One region of the Paenibacillus sp. FSL R5-0345 genome, then DNA from elsewhere that is predicted to be linked to it. Evidence: riboswitches for the same ligand, from Rfam matches in the RefSeq annotation. Region 1 holds a riboswitch; each other region holds the start of a gene.

The links. Region 1 has a riboswitch for cyclic di-AMP ahead of R50345_RS02550 (hypothetical protein). Riboswitches for the same ligand answer to the same signal wherever they lie in the genome.
Region 2: another riboswitch for cyclic di-AMP. It lies ahead of R50345_RS24875 (TrkH family potassium uptake protein); the one in region 1 lies ahead of R50345_RS02550 (hypothetical protein).
Region 3: another riboswitch for cyclic di-AMP. It lies ahead of R50345_RS00550 (C40 family peptidase); the one in region 1 lies ahead of R50345_RS02550 (hypothetical protein).
Region 4: another riboswitch for cyclic di-AMP. It lies ahead of R50345_RS11065 (KamA family radical SAM protein); the one in region 1 lies ahead of R50345_RS02550 (hypothetical protein).

What each region holds. Positions count from the first base shown of each region.
Region 1 covers NZ_CP009281.1:559,541-561,744, forward strand. Annotated here, with positions in the region: cyclic di-AMP (ydaO/yuaA leader) riboswitch at 348-538, shown strand; gene R50345_RS02550 (hypothetical protein) at 729-1,145, shown strand; gene kdpF (K(+)-transporting ATPase subunit F) at 1,272-1,349, shown strand; gene kdpA (potassium-transporting ATPase subunit KdpA) at 1,362-2,204, shown strand, end outside.
Region 2 covers NZ_CP009281.1:5,657,318-5,659,521, forward strand. Annotated here, with positions in the region: gene R50345_RS24875 (TrkH family potassium uptake protein) at 1-884, opposite strand, end outside; cyclic di-AMP (ydaO/yuaA leader) riboswitch at 1,019-1,200, opposite strand; gene R50345_RS24880 (CPBP family intramembrane glutamic endopeptidase) at 1,515-2,204, shown strand, end outside.
Region 3 covers NZ_CP009281.1:113,145-115,348, reverse strand. Annotated here, with positions in the region: gene R50345_RS00555 (C40 family peptidase) at 41-469, shown strand; cyclic di-AMP (ydaO/yuaA leader) riboswitch at 830-971, shown strand; gene R50345_RS00550 (C40 family peptidase) at 977-1,468, shown strand; gene R50345_RS00545 (GNAT family N-acetyltransferase) at 1,698-2,183, shown strand.
Region 4 covers NZ_CP009281.1:2,581,119-2,583,322, reverse strand. Annotated here, with positions in the region: gene R50345_RS11070 (AraC family transcriptional regulator) at 1-874, shown strand, start outside; cyclic di-AMP (ydaO/yuaA leader) riboswitch at 923-1,066, shown strand; gene R50345_RS11065 (KamA family radical SAM protein) at 1,204-2,204, shown strand, end outside.

The DNA of each region.
Region 1 (2,204 bases):
GCGCAATTTGAACCGTATCCTACCAACTGCGACGAAAAATCCTGCCAAATAGGTATTTATTGCGTGTTATCGAGCTTCTTCCTCGTTTAATCTCGACTTCTCGTTTCCTTTCCTATATAGGCGATTTTTGGTGATTTCTCCAGCTGTGGTGAATAAAATCACAGAGTCCGTCCGCTTTTCGCTAATTGATTCAAATTCGAGTAAACAAGAGATATAGAGAGATTGAATATCAAGTAAGCGCTATCCAATGCGAAAATAGTTTTTAATTTGCATTATTTTGGCATCAATCACGTTTTACAATACTTCCTGCATAAGGGTATGATTACTCCTGTTTCAACAACAATCGAATATTTGATCCGCTTAATTTCCGGTAAGGAAAGCGGGGGAACCAACAATCGGCAGACGATGTGAGAGTCGGAAGCCGGTTATGGGGTGAATCCTGTAGAGGATGCGAGTGAGCTCGCATCCTCTACAGGTAGGGCGACTCTCACCGCCCGAATCCGACAGCTAACCTCGTAAGCGTATGGAGAGAGGATGAGTGCAATGTGACCGCTAGCGAGCCACAGAGGAGAATCCTTTGTGGCTTTTTGCTGTGCTTTTTTAAGCAAAGCATTTATGGAAAACCTCAGGAAGAGGTCGTTATATTCATCATTAGCGGTAGCTTTTCTTTCAAGACCAGGGTGATCAAGCTCTGATCTTACAAGCAAAGCATTTGAGGAGAATAAGAGATGACAGATCAGAATGAATATGTACTGGTATGTGCGCCAACGAAGGCAGGAGAACATTTTATTAAGCTTCTAAAATTTAGAGGCATTAAGATGGCGGGATTGACCAACAACTTGCCTGAGAAGTCCCTACTTGAAGAGATGGGGATTGAGAAAGTCGTTCTAGTAGATACCCGCCATCAGAATACTTGGTTTCGCCCGCCGTTCCCGGTAGGCCGGGTATATCTGTTCGAGAGCAGCTTTACGTTATGCTGCCGCTACATTCAGATGTGCCGCACCTGGACGACGCAGCCGATTTTTGTGATCACAAGCTCAATAAATCCTAGATTGGTCTATAAAAGACTTGGTGCAAGTTATGTAATCTATTCCCACAGTGGAGATGCTGATTTTCTGATCGATAAATCACCTCATCAAGGATAAAAGAAGGAGTGCGGGAGATATGATGGATCTGTATATGGTGGCTTCGTTAGCTGTAATTTACGGGTTGTTTTATGGATTTATGCGCTGGTGCGCAGGTGTAGTTGAGGATACAGGGAGGGATAAGCTGTGATTCTAGTCATCGCTGTTACCCTACTGCTGTTTTTATATCTTGTTTACGCATTGATTCATCCGGAGAAATTTTAAGGAGGGGCATTCATGGGCATTTTGCAAATCGTAGCTGTAATCGTCATTCTCATCTTGCTGGTTAAGCCGATGGGCACGTATTTATATCATGTATTTTCTAATGAACCCAATCGTACGGATCGATGGTTTGGAGGCGTGGAAAAAGGGATTTATAAGCTGATCGGACTGAAAAAACGGGAAGGTATGTCCTGGAAAAAGTATGCGCTCAGCTTTGTTTTAACGAATATCGTACTGGTTACTTTCAGCTATATCTTTCTTCGATTGCAGCGGGGTTTACCGCTAAATCCGAATGGAATTGCGGATATGGAACAGACGCTTTCGTTCAATACGGTGATCAGCTTTATGACTAATACAAACCTGCAGCATTACAGCGGGGAGACGGGACTTTCGTATTTTTCACAAATGGCTGTCATCACGATGATGATGTTTACGTCTGCAGCGAGCGGATTTTCAGTTGCGGTTGCTTTTGTCAGAGGGATCACAGGACGCAAATCAGTCGGGAACTTCTTCGAGGATTTCGTCAAAGCACATATTCGTGTGTTCATTCCGCTGGCTCTGCTGGTTTCATTGGTACTGGTAGGATTACATGTGCCGCAAACCCTCAAGCCATCACTTGAAGTCACTACACTAGAGGGGCAAACGCAACAGATTGCTATCGGTCCAGTAGCTTCTCTGGAATCGATCAAGCATTTGGGCACGAACGGAGGCGGCTTCTTCGGGGCCAATTCATCGCATCCTTTTGAGAATCCTAATCCACTTACGAACGTGCTGGAGATTCTTTCTATGTGGATGCTGCCAGCTTCGCTCCCTTATATGTACGGACTGTTTGCTAAGAACAAACGTCAGGGCTGGGTT
Region 2 (2,204 bases), 1.7 Mb from region 1:
GTTGAACCCGGTGATGCACCAATAAACATAAGAATAACCATAAAGAACTGAGAGGCTTGCCGGAGTCCGGCAATATCCACCGTATTGGCACCAGCGGTTCGGGGCGATACAGACTGGAAGAATGCCGATAATATTTTGCCGCCGAAATTAAGATTACCCAGTGTGCGCTGATTCGTAAATTCAAATATAAAAATAACCAAAGCACCAATAACAATAAGCCCAGCCGTGGTAGAGAGTACAACTTTGCTATGCAAAGACAATTTACGTTTTACACGAAACTCCACCAGATCAGACATGACAATAAAACCAATACCGCCGGAGACAATCAGAAACATCACCACGATATTCACTAGCGGGTCATATACATAGTCGGTTAAACTCCGAAAATCCCCAAAAATATCAAATCCAGCATTATTAAACATCGACACTGCATGAAATATCCCAAAATAAATGGCCTTTCCCAGCGGCATATCAAACGCCCAACGTATGGACAGCAGCACCGCTGCACAGCCCTCAATGACTAATGAATAAATAAGTACTCTCCGGATCAGCCGAACAATCCCCTCCATAGAACCTTGGTTCATGGCTTCCTGTAGGATTAACCTGTCCCGCAAAGAGATTTTGCGTTTCATCATCATGGCAAATAAGGTGGCCATTGTCATAAAACCTAAGCCGCCAACCTGGATAAGCAACATAATCACGGTTTTTCCAAAAAAGGTGAATGTCGTCCCGGTGTCCAGCACCACAAGTCCAGTCACACAGGTTGCCGATGTCGAAGTAAACAATGCATCAATAAAACTCACAGCATTCCCGCTCGTACTCGAAATGGGAAGCATAAGCAGCAAAGCTCCTATCAGAATAATCGATGCAAAACCGAGCACCATAATCTGAGGCGGAGAGAGCTTCAGAAACTTTGATTCAGAAACTCTGCGAAACTGTGAAGCCACTATGCTCACCCTCTTATCTTAATTTAAAGAATTCCAACAAAAAAAGCACTGGAAAACCAATGCTACCCTTGGTTCCTGCAGTAAATTAGCCTACGAGGTTAGCTGACGGATTCGGACTGTGCAGGCTGCCCTATTCGTTCCTAGAACGAAATTCACCCCTGATGAATAAAGTCACCTTTTACGGCGTATACTCATCTTTTCATTACTTCTTATGGTTCCCCCGTTTTCACCTGAAATTCGGCTATATACAATTGCATACAAATTATATCTGTTATTTCGATAAATCACAAAGACACAATTAATGGTGATTCATATGAAAAATGCGGTTTGGAGAGGATGTACCAGAAGGAGTGCCTTTTCTCATCACTTTTCCGTGTTTTCCCTGCAATTGCATCGTTTTTCATGAAAAATGAAGAAATGATCACTTTAAATTCATGGTATATATTCAGTTTCCTATTCTATAATATCTCTATTACCCATAAAAAAAATATACGATGATTTTTGTAACTATCATGGCACTAATACTATAATGGAACATAACATTGTCAGTTTACAAGGAGGCGTTACATGAATCCCGTTGGCCAGCCCTTACAGCAACGTGCCCTCTCCAAGTGGCTCATCATCTCGGGCATTATCGGTCTTATTCTATTTATTATGTTTCAGATTGCCCCCTCGGTGCTAAATAGCCCTGCCGGGGAAGATACTACCGTCATCAGTAAGGCGGAAGCCCGCGACAAAGCGATATCATTTGCGGAACAAAAGTTAAACTATACCAAAGCACCAAACGATCAGTGGAATGTACTTTATGAAACGGATTCTTCCTTTTATGGTTATATGTCCCGCGAGAAGCTTTTGGAGGACTATACAAAAAAGAAATTGGATCAACGATATCCTTTTGACATCTTTCGTGTAACACTTAGTCCTTCAGCGGAACAAGAGCCACTGATCTCCGTTGACCTCAATATGTATACTGGCGCAGTTGTCGCCTTCACACAAGGAGCAGAAGGATCATCTGCAGAATCGGCAAGCAATGTAACCACTGGTGCAAAAGAAGAGGACAAGGGTGCTGACTTGTCTTTGGCACAAAAAGAAAATCTTGCCCGCCCCTGGCTTCAGGAATGGGATGTAAATCCCGCCAAGCTGCAAATTGAATCGAATGCAGGATACTATGGGCTCGTGTATACTGACCGTTCCGTTCAGATCGGCGAATCCTTGCTTCACTATTATTTCGATTTCGCTGACGAACAGGTATCCAGC
Region 3 (2,204 bases), 450 kb from region 1:
TTTAAGAAAAGCATGCGTCGCTGCGGCGCTGGGACTTGTGATGGCGTTCTCTATTGGTGGAGGAAGTGCCTTTGCAGATTCTAAGATGGACAGTGTTATTTCAAAGACAATTGGAGTTGCCTATAAAACCGGAGGCACTAGCACTGCCGGGTTTGACTGTTCTGGATTCACTACGTATGTATTCAAGAAGGTGGGTCTTTCTTTGCCCCGCACTTCAAAAGCTCAATATAATGTTGGAACTCCTGTAGCCAAAAGCAAATTGCGTTCAGGTGACCTAGTTTTCTTTAACACATTGGGCAATGGCGTATCCCATGTCGGCATTTATGTTGGAAACGGAAAATTCGCACAATCATCATCTTCATATGGCGTGACCATCACTTCACTTAGCCAGTCCTACTGGGCCAATCGCTACGTTGGCGCTAAAAGAGTAATGAGTACTTCCTCATATCAAGCTGTAGCCTACGATTAATACTTCCCCACAACTATAACCTCACAATTACAACTATATAGACCTGGATTTGATTATCACCTTAATCGAATCCAGGTTTTCTTTTGCCTTATTATAATCTTTACACCTCTAGAACAGACTTTAAACACTTTTATTTGATAAAAATTTCAATAAATATAAAAATAAGTTTAATATTATCGCTTACATATGCATTTTGTCTTTAAATATATGAATTTTTCTGCATGATTAGGTTAAAAACGATTGCCAAGCGGCACTCTGTTTGTTACAATAACTGCAGTAAGATTTTAGTAACATTTTTGTAATCATTAAGTTGTTATTTACAAAGGTTTTGTCATGTATTGATTACAAGCTATTCCTAATCAACAGTCTGAGCCGAGTTTCCTAACTATTAGGGAAACGGGGGAACCAACTTTGGGTGAATTGACCTCCATTTTTAGAGGGGTCATAGGGGACCTTCAACCGAACCCTTAAGCTAACCTCGTAGGCATCTGGAAGGGGTATAAACTTTTGAAGAAGAAGTTAGCAGCAGCTGTACTCAGCTTTTCCATTATCTTCACCATCGGAGCAGGAAGCGCTTTCGCGGATTCCAAAATGGATAAAGTGATCGACAAGACCATCGGAACTAAATACGTATCCGGCGGGATCTCCACAAATGGATTTGATTGCTCCGGATTTACAATGTATGTTTTTGATAAAATCGGTATCAACCTACCACACCAATCAGGTTCCCAGTATCAAATGGGTACTGCTATCTCCCGAGATGATTTAAGATCAGGAGATCTTGTATTCTTCAATACAAGTGGTAAGGGTGTTTCCCACGTCGGCATTTATGTCGGTGAAGGCAAGTTTGCACACGCATCTTCCTCACGCGGTGTAACGATTAGCTCCCTGAGTGATAGCTACTACGTAAAACGCTATATCGGTGCTAAACGGATTATGAGCACTGATGCTTATCATTCTGTTGCTTCTGAGACAGAAGATAATGATGATGTTCAATAAGTAGAACGTACATAGGCTCTTTTCCAAGAGGTTAATTCTTGGGGAAGAGCTTGTTTTTTTGTCTTATTTAATATTTACCCCTCTCAAAATTTGTAAAACAATATTCCTTATAAATTTTCTGAGTCGATGCCCCCTCTTTTTGTATATAATTAGTTACAAGTATAAACGCCTTCGGCACTCGTAAGGACGGCAAGCGTTATAACCCACGTGAAAGGAGGTCTTTGACCTTATGATAAATCCCTCGGTTACTTTTCATGTAACTCCTATGGAGACTAGTCACGCGGAAGAGATATGCAATTGGAATTACATCCCCCCTTATAATATTTACGGCTGGATGCCGTGGGAACAAATGCAGGCTCTAGGCATCGAGTTCGGTGATCCTCAGCTACGGAATGAGCAATATGTCTCCATATTAAATGGGCAAGAAGCTTTGTGTGGATTCGCGCAGTTGTTCCCGATGGAAGGTGTTGTACGTTTGGGGATTGGCATGCAACCTGATCTATGCGGTAAAGGGCTAGGCAAATTATTCATGGATGCAATCGTGCAAGAAGCCTTGCTTCGTTATCCTGAGCGTGAGATTGATCTAGAGGTATTGACCTGGAACCAGCGGGCGATCCGAACTTACCAAAAGTGTGGATTTACGATTACAGATACGTATGAGCGCTTAACCCCATCAGGAAACAAACCTTTTTATTGCATGGTCTATGAGAAATGATATTAAAATCCATATTTTTCA
Region 4 (2,204 bases), 2.0 Mb from region 1:
CGGACAATATGCGCATCAGCGAGGTCGTAAGCTTACCGTCAAAGATTGGACAGGCCATGAAGTGGAGATTCCAGAGCAAGCGAGACGCATTGTCTATCATGGAGAGACACTTGGCGACCTTCTCGCACTAGGCGTGAAGCCCATCGGAGGAGATGAAGCATTCGTGCGGAACAGCGTCTATAAACATCGGCTTAAAAAGCTCGCCAATGTTGGTTTTCCGCTGGACCCGCAGCTGACCGCTTCACTTAATCCAGATTTGATTATTTTGGCCAATAGTGATGAAAGAGCCTATAGAACCGTTTCCGGCATCGCCCCGACACTCACCTTTGATTCCTTTGCACCACTCGAAAGTCGAATGCGAACACTAGGCAGCTGGCTCGGTAAACAACGCGAAGCCGAAGCGTGGCTGGAGTCATTTACAATCAAAAATGCTGCTATGTGGCAGCATCTTTACGAGACCAGTCTCCAAGCCGGAGAGACTGCCTCTGCTTTGGTCTATGACCACGGAAATCATCTGTATGCTATGGGAATGTCCGGATTCTCCACAGCGCTTTATGCTCCATGTGGTCTACAACCGACAGAGGAGATTCAAGCCATACTGGATGAAGAATTAGGGTTCGCTGAAGTTGATCCAGCGCGATTGCCTGCCTATACTGGAGATCATATCTTCATGCTCATTCCTGAGCGTCCAGACTCAAGGGCTGCTATGGAGCGACTACTAGACAGTTCACTTTGGAAAAGTATTCCAGCAGTACGTCAGGGACATGTTTATCTGCTCGACGGAAGCAAATGGAACTCTAGTGATGCGTTAACTCGGGAGAAGCTGCTAACGCTGCTACCTAAACTGCTCGGTGGAAGCCCCCCTAGTAATTGAAGGTGAATCTAGGATTCTCTTTTGACTTTTCAAAACTTCATGGGGTATACTTTACCTACGCTTAATTTCCAACTTTTACAGTTGAAAAGCGGGGGAACCAGTTAATTGGGGCGAATCATTGAGCATTAGAATGTAGGGTACCATCTTACCCGAGTCCGTCAGCTAACCTCGTCAGCAGTGGATGGGTCTGCTTTTCATGTTATTTACATAACCAGAGACCCTTGCTAAGGGTCTCTTTTTGTGTTTTTTTGGACCCTGCTGGCAGTAGATTGGCCTTTGACACTAAGGCTTCCTCTTTTCTCACACAAAGGGACAAAGGAGAGATGTAAGTGCAAAAGGTAAAGTACATCACGGATATTAACAAAATTGCTATGTTGTCTGATCTGGAAAAAGAGAACTTGAAAGAAATCACGGACAAATTTGTTTTTCGTGTGAATGACTACTATCTGTCTTTGATCAACTGGGACGATCCAGATGATCCCATTCGTAAACTGGTTATCCCTAACGAAGGTGAACTGCTGGAATATGGACGTTGGGATGCTTCGGATGAAGACACGAATTATGTGGTGCCGGGTTGTCAGCACAAGTATAAAACAACAGCATTACTGATTGTATCCGAGGTCTGCGGAGCCTATTGCCGTTACTGCTTCCGTAAACGCCTGTTCCGAAATGACGTGAAAGAAGCGATGTCTGATGTCTCTCCGGGACTGGAGTATATTGCAAACCACCCTGAGATTAACAACGTTCTTCTTACGGGCGGTGACAGTTTAATTCTCTCCACACCAAAGCTAAGATCCATTATTGAAAACTTAAGAAGCATTGAGCATGTCAAGATTATCAGATTAGGTTCGAAGATTCCCGTATTTAATCCGATGCGGATCTCTGAAGACGAAGAGCTGTTGGAGCTGATTCGTACTTACTCTACCGAAGACAAGCGAATTTATGTTATGGCGCATATCAATCATCCTCGTGAAATCACACCTGAAGCCAAAAAAGCATTTAAAGCCCTCCACAACGCTGGGGCAATTGTCGTAAATCAGACCCCCGTCCTTAAAGGCATCAATGATGATCCCGTTATATTGGGAGAATTGCTAGACCGACTCTCATGGGCTGGCGTAACACCTTACTACTTCTTCGTGAATCGTCCCGTTGCCGGAAATCGAGATTTTGTATTACCTCTTGAGCAAGTCTATCAAATTGTAGAAGAAGCCAAAGCCAGAACCTCAGGACTTGGCAAAAGAGTACGCCTATCCATGTCACACACCTCCGGAAAGATAGAAATTCTCGCCATTGATAACGGAAAAGCCTATCTTAAATATCATCAATCCAG